DNA from 3 places in the Mesorhizobium sp. LEGMi-168a genome. Region 3 is predicted to be linked to each of the others. Evidence: riboswitches for the same ligand, from Rfam matches in the RefSeq annotation. Region 3 holds a riboswitch; each other region holds the start of a gene.
What was found. A riboswitch is a leader RNA that binds a small molecule or an ion and turns the genes downstream of it on or off. The one in region 3 is predicted to bind cobalamin.
Positions count from the first base shown of each region.

Region 1: linked by a shared signal. The riboswitch ahead of metE (5-methyltetrahydropteroyltriglutamate--homocysteine S-methyltransferase) and the one ahead of AC4FWB_RS29235 (DUF1636 family protein) in region 3 are both predicted to bind cobalamin.
Region 2: linked by a shared signal. The riboswitch ahead of bluB (5,6-dimethylbenzimidazole synthase) and the one ahead of AC4FWB_RS29235 (DUF1636 family protein) in region 3 are both predicted to bind cobalamin.

Region 1 is NZ_JBZEGV010000035.1:502-8,052, reverse strand. It holds gene AC4FWB_RS29670 (IS1182 family transposase) at 9-1,379, shown strand; gene AC4FWB_RS29665 (Ros/MucR family transcriptional regulator) at 1,580-2,044, opposite strand; gene AC4FWB_RS29660 (hypothetical protein) at 2,359-2,613, shown strand; partial or broken gene AC4FWB_RS29655 (cytochrome-c peroxidase) at 2,677-3,609, shown strand; gene metE (5-methyltetrahydropteroyltriglutamate--homocysteine S-methyltransferase) at 3,973-6,333, opposite strand; cobalamin riboswitch at 6,427-6,628, opposite strand; partial or broken gene AC4FWB_RS29645 (IS256 family transposase) at 7,075-7,551, opposite strand, start outside.
Region 2 is NZ_JBZEGV010000002.1:424,904-432,454, reverse strand. It holds gene aroC (chorismate synthase) at 1-41, shown strand, start outside; gene ribB (3,4-dihydroxy-2-butanone-4-phosphate synthase) at 134-1,234, shown strand; gene AC4FWB_RS05325 (MFS transporter) at 1,427-2,647, opposite strand; gene AC4FWB_RS05320 (TetR/AcrR family transcriptional regulator) at 2,769-3,377, shown strand; gene AC4FWB_RS05315 (hypothetical protein) at 3,495-4,475, shown strand; gene bluB (5,6-dimethylbenzimidazole synthase) at 4,509-5,246, opposite strand; cobalamin riboswitch at 5,288-5,467, opposite strand; gene AC4FWB_RS05305 (histone deacetylase family protein) at 5,582-6,508, shown strand; gene AC4FWB_RS05300 (exodeoxyribonuclease VII small subunit) at 6,512-6,763, shown strand; gene AC4FWB_RS05295 (DUF2277 domain-containing protein) at 6,864-7,130, shown strand; gene AC4FWB_RS05290 (pirin family protein) at 7,141-7,551, shown strand, end outside.
Region 3 is NZ_JBZEGV010000033.1:49,304-56,854, reverse strand. It holds gene AC4FWB_RS29245 (bifunctional helix-turn-helix transcriptional regulator/GNAT family N-acetyltransferase) at 14-949, shown strand; gene AC4FWB_RS29240 (AraC family transcriptional regulator) at 990-1,823, opposite strand; cobalamin riboswitch at 2,050-2,254, shown strand; gene AC4FWB_RS29235 (DUF1636 family protein) at 2,345-2,731, shown strand; gene AC4FWB_RS29230 (ABC transporter ATP-binding protein) at 2,728-3,516, shown strand; gene AC4FWB_RS29225 (ABC transporter substrate-binding protein) at 3,568-4,515, shown strand; gene AC4FWB_RS29220 (FecCD family ABC transporter permease) at 4,836-5,855, shown strand; gene AC4FWB_RS29215 (phosphatidate cytidylyltransferase) at 5,863-6,798, opposite strand; gene AC4FWB_RS29210 (lysophospholipid acyltransferase family protein) at 6,798-7,457, opposite strand; gene AC4FWB_RS29205 (hypothetical protein) at 7,454-7,551, opposite strand, start outside.

The sequences.
Region 1 (7,551 bases), on a different contig from region 3:
ACTGGGTCATGTTGAAGCGACCCGCCCCCGAACAGACCGCGCTTGAGATGGTAACGTTGGACCAACTGGTTCCGGCGGATCATCTGCTTCGCAAGATCGATCGAGCGATCGACTTCTCCTTCATCCACGATCTGACGGCGCCGCTGTATTGCGCGGACAACGGCCGGCCGCCGCTGGATCCGACCTTGATGTTCAAGGCCTTGTTCATCGGCTACCTGTTCGGAGTTCGCTCGGAACGTCAGTTGGTGCGCGAGATCGAGGTCAACGTCGCCTATCGCTGGTTCCTGCGGCTGAAGCTGACGGACAAGGTGTTCGACGCCTCGACACTGTCGCAGAACCGTCGGCGGCGCTACCAGGACGAGAGCATCGCGCAAGCGATCTTCGACCGCATCGTCGAGCAGGCGATCCGGGTGGGTCTGGTCGACGGCACGGTGCTCTATACCGACAGCACGCATCTGAAGGCCAACGCCAACAAGGGCAAATACGACCTTGCCATGGTCGCCAAGTCGCGTGCCGACTACTGGGCCGATCTCGACCGCGCGATCGAGGCCGAGCGGGCGCTGCATGGCCAGAAGCCGCTGAAGGACAAGCAGCGCAAGCCGCCTGAGAAGCAGACCAAGGTCTCGCGCGCCGATCCGGAGGCCGGCTACATGGTGCGCGAGGGCAAGCCGAAGGGCTTCTTCTACCTCGATCACCGCACGGTGGATGGGCGCTGCGGCATCATCACCGACACATACACCACGCCGGCCAACGTGCACGACTCGATCGTCTATCTTGGCCGGCTCGACCGCCAGGTGGAGCGCTTCGGCTTCACGGTGGCGGCGGCGGGGCTGGATGCCGGCTATGCCACGCCGGGCATCGCCAAGGGACTGGAAGACAGGAACGTCCGGGGCGTCATCGGCTATCGCAACCCGAGCCCGCCAAAGCCCGGCAAGATGCGGAAGAGCGACTTCGTCCATGAAGCGGAGCTGGACGGCTATCGTTGCCCGCAGGGTCAGTTGCTCACTTACGCCACAACCGATCGCGCCGGCTACCGCCAATATAGGAGCGACCCAGCCATCTGCCGCGACTGTCCGCTGCTGGCCTCCTGCACATCAAACGCCAAGGCCGAGCGCACCATCACACGTCATGTCTGGCAGGACGCCCGCGAGCGCGTCGACGCCAACCGGCTCACGGCATGGGGCAAGGCCATCTATCGCCGCCGCAAGGAGACCGTCGAGCGATCCTTCGCCGATGCCAAGCAGCTCTTCGGCCATCGCTACGCCCACTTCCGAGGGCGAACACGCGTCGCCTGCCAGTGCCTGATCGCAGCCGCCGCCCAGAACATGAAAAAGATCGCAATCAGCCTCTGGCCAAAGCCTAAACCGAGCCTCGCATGAGGCCCAACCTGCGTCGCCAGCCTCCTGACATTGCCTCCCGACATCAATTTGCCAAGTGCAATCAACCCACAAAACAAAACCCCGCCGAAAATCGACGGGTTTGTCAGCGGTCTGGAGGCGGGTTTGATCCCGCCTTTTTTATATTCCATGCGGGTTAAGCCCAGGCTGCGCCGCTCCCGAACGACTCTCGATTGCCGAAATCAAGCTGCGACCTTCTTGCGCGTCCGCTTCGCAGGCTCGGGCATCTCCGGCTCTTTCGGTTTGCGGCCGAGCCCCATTGTCTTGGCCAGGGCCGAGCGCGCCGCGGCGTAATTCGGCGCTACCATAGGATAATCGGCAGGCAAGCCCCATCTGGCACGATATTCATCCGGCGTGAGCCCATAATGGGTCGACAGATGGCGCTTGAGCGATTTGAATTTCTTCCCGTCCTCAAGGGAAATGATGTAGTCCGGTGTCACCGACTTCCTGATCGGTACCGCAGGCTTGAGAGCCTCTGGCTGTTCCGCGGAAAGGCCTGCGGCCGCGCCTTTGAGCGCAGCATGCACTTGACCGATTAAACCGGGTAGATCTCCCACCGGAACCGGATTGTTGGAGACATAGGCAGACACGACATCGGCGGTGAGCTCGATGAGGGCGTCGATGATCTTTTCGGCTTCTTCCGTCATTAAACGCTCCAGGCGGCGAGTGAAATACAGTCGGCGAAGCGTCGCTTCATAGTACCGGTTGTCGCTGAAAGCAACAACTGTCTCGAAGAGCAATTATTGCCAACGCTCGTCCAGAAGCGACGTCTATAGCGCCATATTCGCCTTCATGACCATTGATCCGTCCGTTGTTGGCGACCGTACCGAGGTGCTTCGCGCATTTCAGGCGCGTCCTGGCCGTAAGCTTTGCACCGAATTTCCAGTGATATCGAGAGCAGTCGCGTAAGCTGGAGCTCAATATCCAAGCCCATAGCTCGTAAGCAAATGTTGTGCGCGCTATGGCGAAGGCACACCGGGAGGCAGAATACGAACTGCTGGGAGACCGGCCAGAACTGAAATCTGACGAGGTGCCGACCCCGGTTTCTTCATTCATAGTAGAAGGAGCAGAGAGAATCGAAACGCGCTCCGGCACCAGCGCTTGGGGCCTGACGATCAGCACGCCCTTCCGTCGCTCAGAATCCAAACGAGAAGAGCGTTCACTTCCCGGCCGTTTCGCCTCTACCGCGAAAAAACAGGTGTCGCCGCTGATCTAGCGCAAGGCGTTGACGGAGCGCATATCGTAAAGTGGTTGCGTGCACCACGCAACGAGATCATTTATGAAGATCCTATTCACTGCGGTGGCTGTCGCCTTGCCAGCAGAGGCCGCTTTTGCTGCGCAAGCAATCCCCCTCAGACCTCAGAGCAACGGCTCTGGCCACTTTCAAGGCTTTGCCATCCACCACGCCGGCAGTAGCCAACAACCCTATCACCCCGGAGAAGATCGCGCTCGGCAAGCCAATGTTCTTTGATCCTCGCGTCTGGGTGTCAGGCGTCTTCTCGTGCAACTCCTGCCACAACTTGGCAACCGGCGGCGACGACAATCGTGAGACCTGGATCGGCCATGGCTGGCAGAAGGGACCGCGCAACGCGCCGACCGTACTGAACGCTGTCTTCAACATCGCCCAGTTTTGGGACGGTCGCGCCGAAGACCCGAAGGCTCAGGCGAAGGGACCGTTCCAAGCCAGCGTTGAAATGGCCAATACACCGGGTCAAGTCATCGCCACCCTCAAGTCGATGCCGCAATATGTCGAGTCGTTCAATACAGCTTTCCCGGGTGAAGATGATCGCGTAACATTCGAAAACTTCGCCAAGGCAATCGAAGCCTTCGAAGCGACACTGGTCACGCCGGCCCCCTTCGATAATTTCCTCAAAGGTGATGATGCCGCCATGACTTCCGAACAGAAACAGGGCCTGACACTTTTCATGGACAAGGGCTGCTCTTCCTGCCATGACGGGGTCAATGTTGGTGGGGACGGCTATTACCCATTCGGCCTCGTTGAAAAGCCCAGCCCCGACGTCCTGCCGGAAAATGACAAGGGCCGATTTGCGGTCACCAATACAGCCGACGGTTCATATGTTTTCCGCGTGCGCCGCTGCGCAACGTAGCACTCACCGCGCCATACTTTCATTCGGGCAAGGTCTGGGATCTGAAACAGGCCGTCGCCATCATGGGGACCACCCAGCTTGGCGAAAAACTGGCAGACGAAGATCGCGCATCTTAGGAAAATAAACGGCCAACTGGCTACGGAAAGTCGCAATGAACAATGATTGCGACTTTCACTGGACAATCACGACCTCAATGAGAACGCAAATACTTGGCCCGATCCAAATGTGTTACGATGGGATAACGTTAGGCATCTAGGCTGGCGTGAGACTGGTCAAAAAAATGTGTAGGCAGCTTATCCTATAAGGCGTTTTTGTCCCAGTTGGTATTCCTTCCAAATCACGTGTCGAAGGAAAACTGCAGATCCGCAGATACCGCAGATTTTCGCTGGAGTAACTTATTTCCAAAGATGCGGTTTACACATTCACGGCCTTCACGCGGTGGTTGATGATTCACACATGGTGAGAGATCAAAGACTTCCGGCCTGCACTTTCTCCCGGAGCGAGCGCGCTGCAGCGACCATATTCATGAGGGCAGGGCGGACCTCCTCCCATTTGCGCGTTTTGAGGCCACAGTCGGGGTTTACCCACAATTGGCCGTCGGACAGTCGCTCGCGGGCAAGCATGAGGAGGGCCGAAATCTCGCCGACTTCCGGGACACGTGGTGAGTGAATGTCATAAACTCCGGGACCGATTTCATTCGGATATTTGGAGCTCGTGAAGGCGTCCAGCAGTTCCATTTTCGAGCGTGACGTCTCAATCGAAATTACATCCGCATCCATTTCAGCGATCGCGTCGATGATCTCGTTGAACTCGGAATAACACATGTGAGTATGGATCTGAGTCGCGTCCTTCACACCCGTTGAAGCGATCCGGAAGCATTCGACAGCCCAGTCGAGATAGACCGTCCAATCACACTTGCGCAGCGGCAAGCCTTCGCGAAATGCCGCCTCGTCAATCTGGATCATCCTTGCGCCAGATCTTTCGAGATCCGTCACTTCATCGCGAATGGCGAGCGCAATCTGGCGGCAGACCTCGGCGCGGGATAGGTCGTCGCGAACAAAAGACCAGTTGAGAATGGTCACTGGGCCTGTCAGCATTCCCTTCACCGGCTTTTCCGTAAGCGACTGAGCGAATTCCCACCAGCGCATCGTCATCGGATTCGGGCGCGACACGTCGCCGAAGATGATAGGGGGACGCACGTAGCGGGAGCCATAGCTTTGCACCCACGCCTGCTGTGTGAAGGCGAAGCCGGACAGATGCTCGCCGAAATGCTGTACCATGTCGTTTCGTTCGAACTCACCGTGCACCAGCACGTCCAGCCCGATCTCCTCCTGCCAGCGAATAGCAGCCTCGGTCTCCTTCTTCAGAAAGGTTTCGTAATCGACATAGCTGAGCTGGCCCTTCGCATGAGCGGAACGCGCCTTGCGCACCTGAGGCGTCTGCGGGAAGGATCCAATCGTCGTCGTCGGGAACGGCGGCAGGCCGAGCGTGCGGGCCTGGACCCTGGAACGCTCGGCAAATGCGCTCTTTCGTTGCTTCATAGCGCCGTTGATGTCGGCGATCCGCCCTTCAACGAGCGGGTCGTGGACCTTCGTGGATGTTGCGCGAGTCGCGGCAGCTTCGGCAGAAGCTTTCAACTCGCCAGCCACCGCATCCCTACCTTGGGACAAGGCCCGGGCCAGGATGACCAGCTCGCCGGTCTTCTGGGCCGCGAAGGCGAGCCACGACCTGATGTTAGCATCCAGTGCCGTCTCCATACGCAAGTCGATCGGCACATGCAGCATCGAGCACGAAGGCGCGATCTCGACTCGGTCCAAGGGCCAGCCCGCGACGATCGGCTTGATGCGGTCGAGAATGGCAGTGAGGTTCGCACGCCAGACGTTGCGGCCATTGATCAAGCCAAGCGAGAGCACCAGATCCTTAGGCGCGAGCCGACCAATCGTTTCCAACTGCTCCGGAGCGCGCACGAGATCGACATGCAGCCCGGCTACCGGCAGAGAAATCGTCATCTCGAGATTGTCCCCCAGCGGCCCGAAATAGGTAGCCAGCATGATCTTCAGCTCGGGCGCGGCCTTTGACAGCTGCCCATAGGCAAATTCAAATGCAGCTCGTTCGTTCGGGTTTAGATCGAGCACAAGCGCTGGCTCGTCGATCTGCACCCAATCGGCTCCCGAGAGTTTCAACCTCCGCAGGAGTTGCTCGTAGACGGGCAAAAGCCGTGGAAGTAGCGCGATGGGACTGAACCCTTCAGCAGGTGACTTCGCCAGCTTGAGAAAAGTGACCGGCCCCAGCATGACCGGGCGTGTGTGAATGCCCAGGGCCTTTGCCTCGAGGAAGTAATCAACCGGTTTCGTCGACGAGAGCGTGAACGCCTGATCGTCGTCAAGTTCCGGCACGATGTAGTGATAGTTGGTGTCGAACCATTTGGTCATTTCCATCGCGTTCAGGCTAGATCCATGAGCCGCGTGCTGGCGGCCTGCCTGCCTACAATCCTCCCTCTGACCTTGGTTGCCGCGGGCCATGGCGAAATAGATGTCGAGTGGGACCTCGCCGCCATTCCATGCGTAGCGGGGCGGCACGGCGCCGACCATGGCTGCGGAGTCGAGTACATGGTCGTAGAGCGAAAAGTCATTCGACGGGATTTTCGACACGCCGCGATCGCGCTGCTCCTCCCAAATGGCGGCACGGAGCGCCTTCGCCGTCGCGAGAAGGTCGGCAGCACAAGATTTTCCGGACCAATAGCTTTCAAGCGCGAATTTCAGTTCTCGCCGACGACCGATACGCGGCACGCCGAGCGTTGCTACAGGAATTTGCTGAGAGACAGTCATGCCATACCCCGATGGTTGGGGCGCGGGACAAAGAAGGCGCTAATAGTCCGGCACGAACGCCGGGCTGCCGCGCCCGCCAAGACACCCCGCCCGTGGACGTAGTTCGCCGTGGCAGGTCTCCTGGCTCGCGGGGATCATAGCCTCTGCCCGTCTTCCCAAGGCTGTTCGCCTCAGTGACATGAGTGGGGTCGGCTCGCCGCTAACAGTTGCGGGGGCAGCGCCGGCATCGCACCGGCTTCCCTCTTAGCTCCGATGCGGCAGCGCCGCACGGAGAACCACGACACGGAGACAATCATAGCCGTCCACTCTTTTGTCAATACCGTATAAAGAAATGTTTATGTCATTATGCGAATGCGCGTTGCGCTGTCGGCGTGTTCTCCAAATCGCGTGGAAGGCGACTAGGGGCCTCGCCTACAGGAATAGGTGACCGGGCCAAATCAACAAATGAGCGCTGTGCAGAGCTGTGGCGCGCGCGCCTGCCAGACGGCCTGGCTCGGCTGCGCAAAGATTGCGAGCCGGGGCCTTTGGTCGGATCGATTGGGGCGTGACGGTAGGGTGGCGCCAGCAGAATTGCGAGGCTAGTCGCATGCTGCAGTAGCACGTCGAATGATATCAAGATCGCCTGAAACTGCCACCGGTAAGTGGCGCCAATTAGTTTCAGAGTTTCGATAAGATCGTGCCCACTGACGTGGTGTAGGTGACGGCATTGGTCGCCGTGCTCTCCGGCATGGGCCGGATTGATCAGCGTGCCACTGCCGGCAGGCTGACGAGCGGATCATCACTCATCTGGCTGATGGTCTCAAGAGACATGTAGCGGGCACGCTGGACGGCCCATTCATCATTCTGCTCCAGCAGCAATGCTCCGACGAGGCGGACAATGGCGTCGTCGTTGGGAAAGATGCCGAAGACCTCTGTGCGCCGCTTGATCTCACCGTTGAGCCGCTCGATCGGGTTTATGCTGTGCAGCTTGACACGATGCTCCTTGGGGAAGCTCATGTAGGCAAGCACATCATGCTCGGCCTCATCCATGATGGCGGCGAGTTTCGGCACCTTCGGCCGGATCTGGTCGGCGACGGCGCGCCATTGCAGGCTGGCGGCTTCCGCCGTCTCCTGGGCGAAGGCGGTGGCGATGAAGGCCGAGACGACGCGGCGGCCGCTCTTGCCGGCATGGGCCAGAACATTGCGGGCGAAATGAACCCGGCAGCGTTGCCAGGTGGC
Region 2 (7,551 bases), on a different contig from region 3:
TGCGGCACAGAGGACAGACGGGTAAGGGAGTAGGGGAGTAGGGGAGTATGTGGTGTGGCGCCCCCGACGCGGAGCTTTGCCTTTCCCCTACTCCCTTACTCCCCTATTCCCCTAGCGAGTGAAGCGAGCACCTATGCCATACGACCAAAAAAAGATCGTCGAAGCGATCCGCGCTTTCGAGCGCGGCGAGATCGTCGTCGTCATGGATGATGATGGGCGCGAGAACGAGGGCGACCTGATCGTCGCCGCCGTCCACTGCACGCCGGAGAAGATGGCCTTCATCGTCCGCAACACTTCCGGCATCGTCTGCACGCCGATGCTGCGCGAGGATGCGAGACGGCTGAATCTGGCGCCGATGGTGGCCGACAACGATTCCGCCCACACCACGGCCTTTACCGTCAGCGTCGACTTCAAGCACGGCACCACGACGGGCATTTCGGCCGACGACCGCACGCTCACGGTGCGCAATCTCGCCAACGGCAATGTCGGCGCCTCCGATTTCGTCCGTCCGGGCCACATCTTCCCGCTGATCGCGCGCGAAGGCGGCGTCCTGATGCGTTCCGGCCATACCGAGGCCGCGGTCGATCTCTGCAAGCTCGCCGGCCTGCCGCCGGTCGGCGTCATTTCCGAGCTGGTCAATGACGACGGCACGGTCAAGCGCGGGCCCGAGGTTCAGGCTTTCGCCGAGCAGCACGGCCTGAAGCAGGTTTCGGTCGCCGATCTCATCGCCTACCGGCAGCGCAAGGAAACGCTGGTCGAGCGCGTCGCCTGCTCGGACATCGACACCCCCGGCGGCAAGGCGCAGGTCTTCACCTACACGCTGCCCTGGGATTCCATGCACCACGTCGCGGTCGTCTTCGGCGACATTCGCGACGGCGAGGAGGTGCCGGTGCGGCTGCATTCGGAAGATGTCGTGACCGATGTCTTCGGCACCAGCCACCGCCTGGACCGCATCATGAAGGCGATGGGCGAGCGCAAGCGCGGCGTCATCGTCTATCTGCGTGAAGGCTCGGTCGGCGTCGCCCATCAGGAGCGCAAGCGGCCGCAGAGCGGCGACCGCGAGGATCACGAAGAAGCCCGCCGGCGCGAGAACGAGTGGCGCGAGATCGGCCTCGGCGCCCAGATACTCAAGGATCTCGGCATTTCCTCGATCAACCTGATCGCCTCGCGCGAGCGCCACTATGTCGGCCTCGAAGGGTTCGGCATCCATATCGCCAAGACCGAGATTCTTTAGGCTGCCGAGGGACGCGCCGGCGGTCTTGGCGGCAGCCTGCCGCGCTGCTGATTGGCCGGAGCCTCCGCGACGTCGTCATCCTCGGGTCTGCGCTCCGCTTCGCGTCGCTCCGCCCGTGGATGACGAAGTCCCTGAGGCCGCGGCCAACTTCCGACCTCTGCAATGATCATCGGATGGCTGACGCTCGTACCGTCACTCTGCCGGGACTACCGCTTCGCCCCTATCCGCGTCGCAATCGTCCGTCGCCAGCCGGCATTGACCGGCGAGCACCGTTGCCAGCGCGATCGCGCCTGCCGCGACGGACACAAAGAACCCGTTCTGCGGTCCAAAAGTGTCGACCATCCAGCCGGCGGCGAAGGAGCCAAGCGCCATGCCGATGCCGATCCCGGTCGTCACCCAGGTGACGCCCTCGGTCAGCATCGCGGCCGGCACGTGGCGCTCGATCAGCCCGAAGGCGGTGATGAAGGTCGGCGAGATCGCCACGCCGCTGACGAAGACTGCAAGCGCCAGCGTCGGCACCGTATCGGCAAAGAGCAGCGGCAGCGTCGTGAGCGCGATAACGGCGACCGCGATCGCCAGTTGCCGCTGCAGCGGCGCTTTCAGACTGAGCGCGCCGACGATGATGCCGAGCACGAAGGATCCGAGCGCGTAGACGCCGATGACGAGGCTGGCTGCTTCGGGCTGGCCGAGCGCCTTGGTGATCGCCACCGTGGTGACTTCGGTGGTGGCGAAAGTCGCGCCGACGAAGATCAAGGCGAAGGTGATGATCTGGACCGGCCGCAAGCGGATCGCCGATCCGGCCGCGCCATGGTCTGCAGGACGCACCGGCGGCTCCGTCGAGCGCTGAAGCAGGAATGCCGCCGAGCCGAAGGCTAGCAACAGGGTGCTCACCAACATGCCGGCTTCCGGGAACAGCGCAGCGCTCAAGCCGACCGACAGCGAGGCGCCGGCGACATAGACCAGCTCGTCAGCGGCCGATTCGAAGGCGAAGGCGGTGTTGAGTTCGGGGCGGTTGCGAAAAATCTCGGTCCAGCGCGCCCTGACCAGCGCCGGGATGCTGGGCATGGCGGCGGCGAGCAATGCCGACAGGAACAAGGTCCATGCCGGCCAGTGCTGGTTGGCCGCCGCGATCAAGGCCGCGAAGGAAAGCACCGAAACCAAGGTCGTCGGCACGGCAATCCGGCTCTGGCCGAGCCGGTCCACCAGCCGCGAGATCTGCGGCGACAGGAAGGCATTGACCAGCGCGTAGGTGGCCGAGACGGCACCGGCCAGCCAGTATTCGCCATGCGCCTGCGACAGCATCGCCACGATGCCGATCGGCGCCATGGCGATCGGCAGCCGTGCGATGAAGGCGGCCGCCGCAAAGCCTTTCGTGCCGGGAGCCCGGAAGATTTCCGAATAGGGGTTTCGCATGGTCCTGCTCCTCGACAAGGGAAGGCGCCGCAATTACATACGCAGCGTATGAATGTCAGATAGTTCATACGTCGCGTATGTCAATTGGCATACGAGACGTATGTGAATAGGGCCAGAAGCCATGCACAAACCCCGCAAGGAGATGATCGCCGAGACGCGCGCCAAGCTGATCGCCGCCGCTCGCCACGCCTTCGGCACGATCGGCTATGCCGAGGCCTCGATGGACGATTTCACCGCCTCGGCGGGCCTGACGCGCGGCGCGCTCTACCATCATTTCGGCGACAAGAAGGGGCTGCTGCAGGCAGTGATTGCCGAGATCGACGGCGAGATGGCGGCGCGGGTGAACGAGGTGGCCGCGCGGGCGCCGACGCGCTGGCAGCATTTCGTCGACGAATGCACCACCTATATCGAGATGGCGCTGGAGCCGGAGATCCAGCGCATCATGTTCCGCGACGGCCCGGCGGTGCTGGGGGATCCGGCGCAATGGCCGAACGCCAACGCCTGCACGGCGTCGATGACGGATCATCTGACAAGGCTGCAGGAAGAGGGCGTGGTCGTGCCCGATCTCGATCCCGAGACCGCGGCGCGGCTGATCAACGGCGCCAGCAGCCAGGCCTCGCAACGCATCGCCAATTCGAACGATCCCGAGGCGACGTCGAAGAAGGCGATAGCTGCGTTCAAGCAACTGCTCGAAGGTCTGCTGAGGAAAGCAGACGAACCGGCCGGATAAGCAGCGTCGCTCGGACTTGTGCACCGGTTTGATGTCTGAATGGCCCTGCCCGCAATTGACTTTGATCGGGGTGGGCGCATCCTCTCCGGCCAACTCTGAGGTGGGAGAGTCGGGGCCATGTGGGACTTCAGCATCGGCCGGTCGGTGTCCATCATGATGCGGACATGGCCGTTCATCGTCTTTCGCATGATCGTCTATTTCGGCATCACGGTGGCCTACATCATGGCGACCGGCACCGGCGCCAGCGTCGGCTATGGCGTCGGCCACATCTCGACCGACCCGGACGGGCCGATGTCGTTTGCGTTGTGGGGCGGGGTTGTCGGCTTCGGCGTCGTCTCGATCGCCGTCTACTGGATCCGCGAATACATCCTCTATGTCCTCAAGGCCGGCCATATCGCCGTGATGGTCCATCTGATCGACGGCCACGACGTTCCCGACGGCCAGGGCCAGATCGCCTATGCGAAGGAAGTGGTCACCCAGCGCTTCGCCGAGGCCAACATCCTTTTCGTCGTCGATCAGCTGGTGAAGGGCGCCATCCGCGCCATCACCGGCCTGATCGGCGGCATCGCCGCCTTCCTGCCCATTCCGGGCTTGAGCGGCCTCGTCAGCTTCATCAACACGGTCATCCGCCTGTCGCTGACCTATGTCGACGAGATCATCCTCGGCTACAACATCCGCATCAATTCCAACTCGCCTTTCGAGACCGCCAGGCAAGGCGTCGTGCTCTACGCGCAGAACGGCAAGCGCATGGTCAAGAACGCCGTCTGGCTGGCGGTGATCATGTGGGGCGTGTCCTTCGTCATCTTCCTTTTGATGCTGGCGCCTGCCGGCGCCATTCTCTGGGTCATGCCCGGACAGCTCGCCGGCTGGGCCTTCGTGCTGGCCATCGTCTTCGCCTGGGCCTTCAAGGCGGCTTTCATCGAGCCCTTCGCCATCGCTTCGCTGATGCAGGTCTATTTCGCCACCATCGAGGGCCAGGTTCCCAATCCGGAATGGGACCGGCGCCTGGCCGAGACCTCGTCGAAATTCAGGGAACTCCGCGACAAGGCGCTCGGCTCCTTCGGCGGCTCGCGCTGGGACACGCCCCGGCCTGCTTGATCAGCAGCCCCTTAACCTACGAAGGTCGCCTGATCACGGCTTCGGCAGCTCGACGCCGCGAAGCTTTGCAATCGCCGACTTGAGCGGCGCCTCGCCGGCGCCGCAAAAGGTCTCGCTCATCACCAGCTCGGGCAGCGGCAGGCGCTTGCCCCAGCCATGCGCTTCGAGGTCCGGCTTCGGCGCGAATTCCGAGACGCGGCCGACGCAGAGATAGGCGATCGGCGTGACATGCTCGGGGATCGACAAGAGCCGCTTCAATGCTTCCGTTTCGATGATGCTTACCCAGCCGACGCCGACGCCCTCGGCCCGCGCCGCCAGCCAGAAATTCTGCACGGCGCAAACGGTGCTGTAGAGGTCCATTTCCGGATTGTGCCAGCGCCCGAGCGGCGAGTCCTTCGAACGCTGCCGGTCGCAGGTGATGCATAGATTGAGCGCGCTTTCGCAGATGCCTTCGAGCTTCAGCTTGCGGTAGAGCGCCTGCCGCTCCGCCTCGATCGCCGGCAATTCCTGCTCGCGCGCGGCGAGGAACAGGTCGCGCACCTGCCGCCGTCGTTCGGCATCGCGGATGACGATGAAATTCCACGGTTGCATATAGCCGACCGATGGCGCGTGGTGCGCGGCCGTCAGCAATCGCGCCAGCACGGCATCGTCGAGATCGTCCGAAACGAAATGGCTGCGCACGTCGCGCCTGGTGAAAATCGTCCGATAGACGGCGTTCCGCGCCAATTGGTCAAAGTCATCGCCGCCGGTGGCGGCCGCTCGTGCCTGCATCGCTTTTCCCCTTGCGACAGCAATCATCCGCCTGACCATGCGGACGACCATGTCTGCCGGGCCGGTCTTCTGGCTCGGGATCGTCCCGCGTCCGGCGCCTTCCCGTCTGAGACAGTGGCTTTTGCCGGCGCGGTCCCCCTTACAGCGTTGGGCACGCCACGGATTTCAACCGTGTTCCCGATTCTCCCGCGTTGCGGGCACCAGGCAGCGGCGCGATCTTATCGCGAAGCTTCAGCCGCGCCAATGCCATCGGCGACACATCAAGACGCGATTTTCCCCAGCCATTCGGCGCTCAAACATGGTCATCCGGGTTACGCATGCCTAGATTAGGCGCCATGACCACCCGTCTCTACACCCATCCGGTATTCTTGGAACACCTCACGCCGCCCGGCCACCCCGAGCGGCCCGACCGTTTGCGCGCCATCGAGCGCGTGCTCGACGACGAGGCTTTTTCGACTCTCGACCGCGTCAAGGCGCCGGAAGGCGACGAGGCGACCATCCTTTATGCGCATCCGGAAGACTTTGTCGCCCGCATCCGCGCGGCCATCCCAGAGAGCGGCATCGTCTCGATCGATGCCGACACCAGCGCCAGTCCGAAGAGCTGGCAGGCCGCGGTGACGGCGATCGGCGCCGCCAATGCTGCGGTCGACGACGTCTTCGAGGGCCGCGCCGCCAATGTCTTCGTTGCCGCGCGGCCGCCCGGCCACCATGCGGAAAAGACGACCGCGATGGGCTTTTGCCTGTTCAACACCGCGGCGATCGCCGCCCGCTACGCGCAGAAAAAGCACCAGGTCGAGCGCGTCGCCATCGTCGACTGGGACGTCCATCACGGCAACGGCACGCAGGACATCTTTTGGGACGATCCGTCGGTGCTCTACTGCTCGACCCACCAGATGCCGCTTTATCCCGGCACCGGCGCCAAGAGCGAAACCGGCGCCGGCAACATCGTCAACGCGCCGCTCGCGCCCAGCACCGGCAGCGAGACGTTCCGCGACGCCTTCCTGTCGCGCGTGCTGCCGTCGATCGATGCATTCAAGCCGGACCTGATCATCATTTCCGCCGGTTTCGATGCGCACCATCGCGATCCGCTGGCCGAGATCAACCTGACCGAGGAGGATTTCGACTGGGCGACCGGCCAGTTGATGGATCGCGCCGGGCGCCACAGCGGCAACCGGCTCGTTTCCCTGCTGGAGGGCGGCTACGATCTGCAGGGACTGGCATTTTCGGTCGCCGCCCATGTCGGGCGGCTGATGAAGGGATAGGATATGGCTGGCGAAGGCAATGAAGACGTCAAAACGATGAGCTTCGAACAGGCGCTCGACGCGCTGGAGAAGATCGTCGATGATCTGGAGCGCGGCGATGTCCCGCTCGACCAGTCGATCCGCATCTACGAGCGCGGCGAGGCGCTGAAGGCGCATTGTGATCGGCTGCTCAAGGCCGCCGAGGACAAGGTCGAGAAGATCAGGCTCTCGCGCGACGGCAAGCCGGTGGGAACGGAGCCGCTCGACGCTGAGTAAGCTGTACTGATATTCAGGTGAAGCCGGCCTGACCTGAATCTCAACACACCTTGGTGCATAATCTCGACGGCGGGACACGACAGACAGGAGGCGAGCAAGCATGTGCCGAAACATCAAGACCCTGTTCAATTTCGAACCGCCGGCGACCGACGACGAGGTCCATGACGCGGCATTGCAGTTCGTGCGCAAGCTGAGTGGTTCGACCAAGCCGTCCAAGCGCAATGAGCATGCCTTCCACCACGCCGTCGAGGCGATCGCCGCCGCCGCGCGCGAGCTCATCGATTCGCTCGAAACCGCCCAGGAGCCGCGCAATCGCGAGGAAGAGGCCGCCAAGGCGAAAGCCAGGTCCGCGCTCCGCTTCGCCTGAGGATGCATCGATGAGTTTTTTCCCGGGCAATGATCCTGAGGCCGGCGACGCCTTCGCCTGCGACCAGATCGAATTGATGGTCATCCCCAACGCCAAAGATATTGGCGGTTTCGAGGTTCGCCGCGCCTTGCCGACGGCAAAGCGTCGGCTGGTCGGCCCGTTCATCTTCTTCGACCGCATGGGACCGGCCATCCTGCGCGCCGGCCATGCGATCGACGTGCGCCCGCATCCGCATATTGGGCTTTCCACCGTCACCTATCTGTTCGACGGCAAGATCAGGCATCGCGACTCGCTCGGCACCGAAATGGTGATCGCGCCAGGCGACGTGAATCTGATGACCGCCGGTCGCGGTATCGTTCATTCCGAGCGCACGCCCGAGGAGCTGCGCGGCGCGCCGATGTCGATCTCCGGCCTGCAGACC
Region 3 (7,551 bases):
AGGAGGAACTCCCATGACCATCCACGACCACCCCGGCAAGGAGCGTATCGATGCGGTGCGCGCCTTCAACCGCTTCTACACCCGTCAGATCGGCGTGCTCGACGAAGGCTGGCTCAAAAGCAGCTTTTCGCTGACCGAGGCGCGGGTGCTTTATGAGCTCGCGCATCGCGACGGGCTCGTCGCCAGCGACCTGGTGCGCGAGCTCGGCCTAGACCCGGGTTATGTCAGCCGGCTCCTGAAAAAATTCGAGGACCGCGGCCTGGTCGAGCGCGCCGCCAGCGAGGCCGATGCGCGGCGTTCCTCGATCGCGATCACGCCCGCGGGCAGGGACGCCTTCGCGCCGCTCAACCAGGATTCGCACGACCAGGTTCGCGCGCTGCTCGATCGTCTGGCGCCGGCCGACCAGGAACGGCTGGTCAAGGCGATGCGCACGGTGCAGGACCTGCTTGGCGACAAACCCGAGCCAAAGGTGCCCTATATCTTGCGGCAGCTGCAGGTCGGCGACATCGGCTGGATCACGCACCGCCAGGGCCTGCTCTATGCGCAGGACTATGGCTGGGACGAAACCTATGAGGCGCTGGTCGCCGAAATCCTCGGCGAGTTCGTCAAGAATTTCGTCCCGCGGTGGGAGCGCAGCTGGGTCGCCGAGCGGGAAGGCGAGGTGGTCGGCTCGGTCTTTGTCGTGCGCAAGTCGCCCAAGGTGGCGAAGCTCAGGCTCCTCTACGTCGAGCCGTCGGCGCGTGGTCTCGGCATCGGCGGGCGGCTGGTCGACGAGTGCATCGCCTTCGCGCGCGCCAAGGGCTACAAGACGCTGACGCTGTGGACCAATGACATACTGGGCTCGGCCCGCCGCATCTACCAGGCGGCCGGCTTCAAGCTGGTCGACGAGGAGCGCCACCATTCCTTCGGCAAGGATCTGGTCGGCCAGACTTGGAATTTGGAGCTTTAGCGCATTCTCTTCTCCCCTTGTGGGAGAAGGAGAGGGCGCCTTACCCCCTGATTGGCACCCAGATCTCCAGCCCGCCATTGCCGCTGCGCGCATCGAATTCGGGCCCGTAGCGCTCGAATTCCGGCGCGTCGGCGATTTCATGTCCCGACGCCGGCAGCCATTTGTTCCAGATCGTGTTGACCGTGCGGCGGATCGTCGAGATGTGCTCCAGGTGCGAGAACACGGCGTATTTCTGCGCCGGCACCCGTACACGGCAAAACTCCTTGGGCAGGTCGGAAAAATCCGCCACTTCGACGCCGGCGATATAGTCGAAATTGCCGGCATCGTCGCCATTGGTGCAGACGCCGTAGAAGACGCCCGGCACCTCGCCGGGGATATGGCCGATATAGGGGCCGAAGCGCTGCCACTGCATCGGGATGCCGGCGCTCGATTCGCAACTGTAGCGCCCGCCGAGCCCGGCGATGAGCAGCGGCCGGCTGGTCTCGAAGCGCGGCGGCTCGAGCGTGGTGAGAAACGAACTGTCCATGAGGATGGGCTCCACGAGATCGAGGTTTTTGGTCGAGCCCTCGGCGCGCACCAGTTCCGGCGTGGTGCCGAACTGGTCGCGGAAGGCTCGCGTGAAAGCCTCATGCGAGCCGTAGCCGGCATCGAGCGCGATAGCGAGAATGTCGCGCGCGCCGCCGGCGAGCTTGCGCGCCGCTTCGCTGAGCCTGCGCGCCCGCATATAGCCCATGACCGACCGCCCGGTGGCGGCGCCGAAGGCGCGCGTCACGTGGAAGCGCGACACGCCGCTGCTCGCCGCGACATCGTCGAGCGAAATCGCGTCGGGCAGATGGCTTTCGACAAACCACAGCGCTTTCTTGGTCGGGTCCATGGCTCCTCGCATTTGGCGAGGCGACACTAGCCATCGCGCCGACAGCCAGTTTGATCGAAATTGCGCACGGAGCGAAGCCGAAAGGACATTGACAAGCCGAGGCAACGCCCGCTATTCGTAATGTTATTACATACCAAACCTGAAAGAAAACATGGCGGCGGCGACTCGCAAATGTGTTTCGCGCAAGAGGTGGACAGAAGCCCGTTGCGACTCGCGCGCAGGCAACCTACGATGGCGGCGTCATGGTCCCCGAGCCGCAAGGCGAGGGGTGAAAAGGGAACACGGTGAGGCCCATTTGGGTCGAGGCCGTGGCTGCCCCCGCAACTGTGAGCGGCGAGCTCCATCCGAAACGCCACTGGCCGGCAAGGCTGGGAAGGCGGATGGCGCGGCGACCCGCGAGCCAGGAGACCTGCCATCGACATGAGTTGACCGGACGGGGTGTGCCGGGAGGAGACGCGGGCCCTGGTCCTGTCGGCCGGCTCGTCCAGCATCCTTCCGTCGCCATTTTGGAAAGTGACGGAATGTTGGACGCCTTCAGCCATCGCATCATTATCTGTTCGCTGTGCCGTGATAGCTTGACCGGGCTGAGGTCCGGCGCGGATTTGTGCGCCGACCTGCGCTCCAGACTTTCCTTGCACCCGGCACCGTCCTTTGCCATCGAGACCATCGACTGCATGGCGGGCTGCGCGCGGCCGCTGACCGTGGCCTTCAAGGCGGAAGGCAAAGCCACCTATCTCTTCGGTTCCATCGACAGGGGCACCGACGCCGGCGCGCTGGTCGAATTTGCCAGGCTCTATGCCTCGCTGCCCGACGGCTGGTGCAATTCCGGCCAGCGCCCGGCAAGGCTCGCCGGCAAGATACTGGCGCGCATCCCCACCGCAGGCAAGGTCAGGGAGCAGGTCCGGTGAGCGCCCCCCTGCTTGAAGCCCGCGATCTGCACGCTACGGCAAACGGCCGGGCGCTGGTCGAGGATGTCAGCCTGTCGCTGTCCGCCGGCGAGCGGCTGGCCATCATCGGCCCCAACGGCGCCGGCAAGACCACGCTGCTGCGCATGCTGTGCGGGTCGTTGACGCCGAGTCGCGGCGAGGTTCGCCTCGCCGGACGCCGGCTGGGCAGGATCAGCGCCGCCGAGCGGGCGCTCGGCATCGCCGTCGTCGGCCAGACGGATCAGCCGGATCCGCGGCTGGCGCTCATCGACTATGTCGAGCTTGGCCGCGTCCCGCACGCCGGCCTCAGGCGCCGGCACGACGATCGCGACATCGTCGTCGAAGCGCTGCGCCGAACCGGGCTCTTGCCGCTGCTCGCGCGCACCATCGGCTCACTGTCCGGCGGCGAGCGCCAGCGCGCGCAGCTCGCCCGTGCCATCGCGCAGGAGCCGAAAATCCTGTTCCTCGACGAGCCGACCAACCATCTCGATCCGCGCGCTCGCGGCGAACTGCTCGACCTGGTCGCCGGCTTCGGCATGACCGTCGTCGCGGTGCTGCACGATCTCGCGCTGGTGGCGCCCTTCGCCACCAGGGTCGCGGTGATGAGCAACGCCCGGCTGCACGCGCTGGCGCCGCCGCGCGAGGCGCTGGCGCAGCCACTCATCCGCGCGGTGTTCGGCATCGACGTGTTGCGTCTGCCTCATCCGACCGAGGACCGCGAGCTCACCGTCTTCGAGCTTCCAAGCCGCGCGTCCTCGCCATCCTGAACCTGCCAACCCGGACAACGCAAGCAAACCCCAAATCAGGAGCACCGTCCCGTGAAACGCCTCGCTTTGTCGCTGGCCTTTTCGCTTGTCGCCTCGGCCGCCTTCGCCTTCCCGGTCACCGTCGACAGCTGTGGTAAGCCGCTGACCTTCGACGCGCCGCCGAAACGCGCCGTCATCCAGGACCTCAACATGGCCGAGATGGCTTTCGCGCTGAAGCTGCAGCCGTCGATAGTCGGGCTCACCGGCATCACCGGCTGGTACAAGGTCGGCCCCGAATTCAAGGCCGAGCAGGGCTCGATCCCGGAGCTCGCGCCAAAATATCCGACGCTTGAAAATCTGGTCGCAGTGCAGCCGGATTTCTTTTTCGCCGGCTGGTATTACGGCATGAAGCCGGGTGGCGAGGTCACGCCCGACACGCTTGCCCCGCACGGCATCAAGACGCTGGTGCTGACCGAGAGCTGCGTCCATCTCGACAAGAACCGGCCCGCCGCCTCGATGGACCTGCTCTATGGCGACGTCGAGAAGCTGGGCAATATCTTCGGCAAGGCGGCCGAGGCCGACAAGCTCATCGCCGGCTGGAAGGCCGAGCTCGCCAGCATTACGGCGAAGGTGGGCGACCACATGGGCACGCGCGTGTTCCTCTACGATTCCGGCGAGGACAAGCCCTTCACCGCCGGCAAGTTCGCCATCCCCAACGCCATGATCGCCGCCGCGGGCGGGGAAAACATCATGGCCGACATGGAGACGAGCTGGGGCAACACCGACTGGGAGACGGTCGCGTCGCGCAACCCGCAGTTCCTCATCCTGCTCGATTACCAGGATGGCGGCGGCTACAAGAAACTCCTCGATTTCCTCAAGGCGCATCCGGCGATGAAGGAGACCGATGCGGTCAAGAACGAGCGCTTCGTGGCGTTGCGTTACGCCGAGCTGACGCCCGGACCCGCCAACATCGAGGCGATCGGCAAGATCGCCAGAGCCATGCATCCGGAAGCGTTCTAGTTCCGGAGCATGGATGAGCCGGGAGTGGTTCCATTGACGGATCGCCTGCCTTGGAGATCGGCTGAAACGCTCGCGACTTCGTCATCCACGGGCGGAGCAAGGAGCGAAGCGACGCGGCGCAGACCCGAGGATCCATGCCGTGACGCTGAGGCGCCGCAGCGGTGCAGAATTCTGCGCCGTCGCACTCCGCGCGCGAGGTCACGGCATGGATTCCAGGGTCTTCGCGACGGAGCTTCGCTCCTGCTTCGCCCTGGAATGACGAAGTCACGGAGGTCTCGGCCAAACTCGAACGTCGGCGAGGCGATGACAGGCCCGACGACATGAATTTGCATCATAGTCCCTTCGCCTTCGCAATGTCCCTGGGCGCTGCGCTGCTCGTCGCGCTCGCGTTGCTTTCGATCGCCTATGGCTCGACGCTGATACCCCTGCGCGAGGTCGTCGGCGCGCTGGCGTATGCGGGCGGGTTGGGCGGTGAGGCCGTGCCTGGACCCGTCGGCAGCATCGTCGTCGACCTCAGGCTGCCGCGCACGCTGCTGGCGATCGCGGTCGGCGCCGGCCTCGGCGTCGTCGGCGCAGTGTTGCAGACCGTCACCCGCAACGATCTTGCCGATCCGTTCCTGTTCGGCCTCTCCTCGGGCGCCGCCGCCGGCGCCGTTTCGGTCATCACCGTCTTCGGCGACAGCTTTGGCATCTGGACCTTGCCGGTGGCGGCTTTCACCGGCGGCATATTGGCGGCGGCAATCGTGCTCCTGCTCGTCTCGCGGGTGCGGGGGCAGGGGCCAGAGCGGCTGATCCTTGCCGGCCTCGCAGTCTCCTTCATGTTCACCGCGCTGACCAACTATCTCGTCTTCGCAGGCGATCAGCGCGCCGCCCACTCGGTGCTGTTCTGGACCATGGGCGGGCTCGGCCTCGCCCGTTGGGACAATATCGGCCTGGCGGCGCTGGGCGCCGCCATCATCCTCGCCTACGGCCTGTGGAACCACCGCCGTTTCGATGCCTTCCTCGCCGGCGAAAGTGCCGCCGAAAGCCTCGGCGTGCCGGTGGCGAAGATGCGCCGCACGACATTTCTCATCGCCGCTCTGGCCACCGCAATCCTCGTTGCGGTCGCCGGCGTCATCGGCTTCGTCGGCCTGATGATCCCGCATCTCGGCCGGCCGCTGGCCGGTCCGCTGCACCGGCCCCTGATAGCGATCTGCGCGCTATTCGGCGCGATCCTGCTCTTGGCCAGCGATCTGCTTGCCCGCACGCTGCTGCCGCCGCAGGAACTGCCGATCGGCATCATCACCAGCTCGCTCGGCGCCTTCTTCGTCGTCACGCTCTTGATGCGTAAGCAGATCTGACTGGTCCTCAAACCGTCCAGAAATAGCGCACGATGTGGAAGAAGATCGGCGCGGCGAAGACCAGGCTGTCGGTGCGGTCGAGCATGCCGCCATGGCCCTCGATCAGATGGCCCCAGTCCTTGACGCCCTGGTCGCGCTTGATCGCGGACGCGACGAGCCCGCCGAGAAAACCCATCGTGCAGGCAACGAGGGCCACGGCCGAGGCCTGCAGCGGCGAAAACGGCGTGATGAAGGACAAGAGCGCGCCGAGCAGGCTCGACGCGACCAGCCCGCCGATCAGGCCTTCCCAGGTCTTCGACGGCGAGACGGTCGGCGAAAAGCGGTGTTTTCCGAACAGCTTGCCGAAGATGTACTGCAGCACGTCGCTGCCCTGCACGACGATGATCAGGAAGGCGATGAGCAACAGGTTGCGGCCTTCGAAGCCCGGCACGTTGAGCGTCAGCAGGGCAGGGACGTGGCTGACGCAATAGACCGAGATCATGATCGCCCATTGCTGCGCCGCGATGCGCTCCAGGAAGCGTTCGGTATCGCCATGCAGCGCCGTGATCGCCGGCATCAGCAGGAAGCAGTAGACCGGGATGAAGATGACGAAGAGGCCGTACCAGGCCGTCCACACCAGCCAGTACTGGAACGGAATGACGATGCCGAACATGCCGAGCAGCACCCAATGGTCGCTGCGGCGACTGTGCGTCAGCGTCACGAACTCGCGCAGCGCCGCGAAAGAGATCAGCGCGAACAGGATGGTCATGCCGTAGCGGCCGAAGAAGAAGGCAACCGTCATCAGCGCCACCATCACCCACCAGGCGTTGATGCGCTGCGTGAGGTTGACCAGCGTCGCGCTGAGCGGCTTCGGCGCACGCGCCGAAAGAGTGGCGGCGGTGATGCTGGCGGTGCTCAGCATCACGAACAGGCCGATGATGAGAATGCTGATTTCGTGGCGCATCAATCGTCTCGGTCGGGGCGCGGATTGAGCGCCTTAAGCGCCGTGCGGGCGCGTTCGAGGAAGGCGCGGCGTTCCTCGCCGGGCGCCACCGCCACCGGCGCGCCGAAGACGACACGGCAGAGCAGCGGCACCGGCAGGAACTGGCCCTTGGGCAGCACGCGCGACATGTTCTCGATCCAGCAGGGGATGAGCTCCACATCCGGCCGCGCCATCGACAGATTGTAGAGCCCGGAGCGGAAGGGCAGCAGCTCGTCGCTCATGTTGCGCGTGCCTTCCGGGAAGATGATCAGCGAATGGCCCTGGTCGAGCACCGATCGCATGACGGTGATCGGGTTCTCTTCCTCGCTCGTCCATTGCCGGCTGATCAGCACGGAGGACAGCATGTCCTCGGCGATGAAGCGGCGCAGCCGCGACTTTCCCCAATATTCGGCCGCGGCGATCGCGTGCGTGATGGCGCGCTCCTTCTCGCTGAGGCAGGCCGACAACAGGATGAAATCGCCATGGCTGGTGTGGTTGGCGAAATAGATGCGCTGTCGGTCCGACGGCTGGCTGCCGCTCCAGATTGGGCGAACGCCGGTCACGGCCCAGGCCAGCGCCGACAGGCCGACGGAGGTCGCCGTCTGCAGCAAGGTGAAGGTCCGGAGCGCAAGCTTGCTCATTTCGGCATCCAGAATCCGGCGGTCAGGAATGCGACGACGAAGATCGCGAGGGCGATGCGCTGGCGGGCAAGCAGGCGGCGCGTTCCGGCGATAC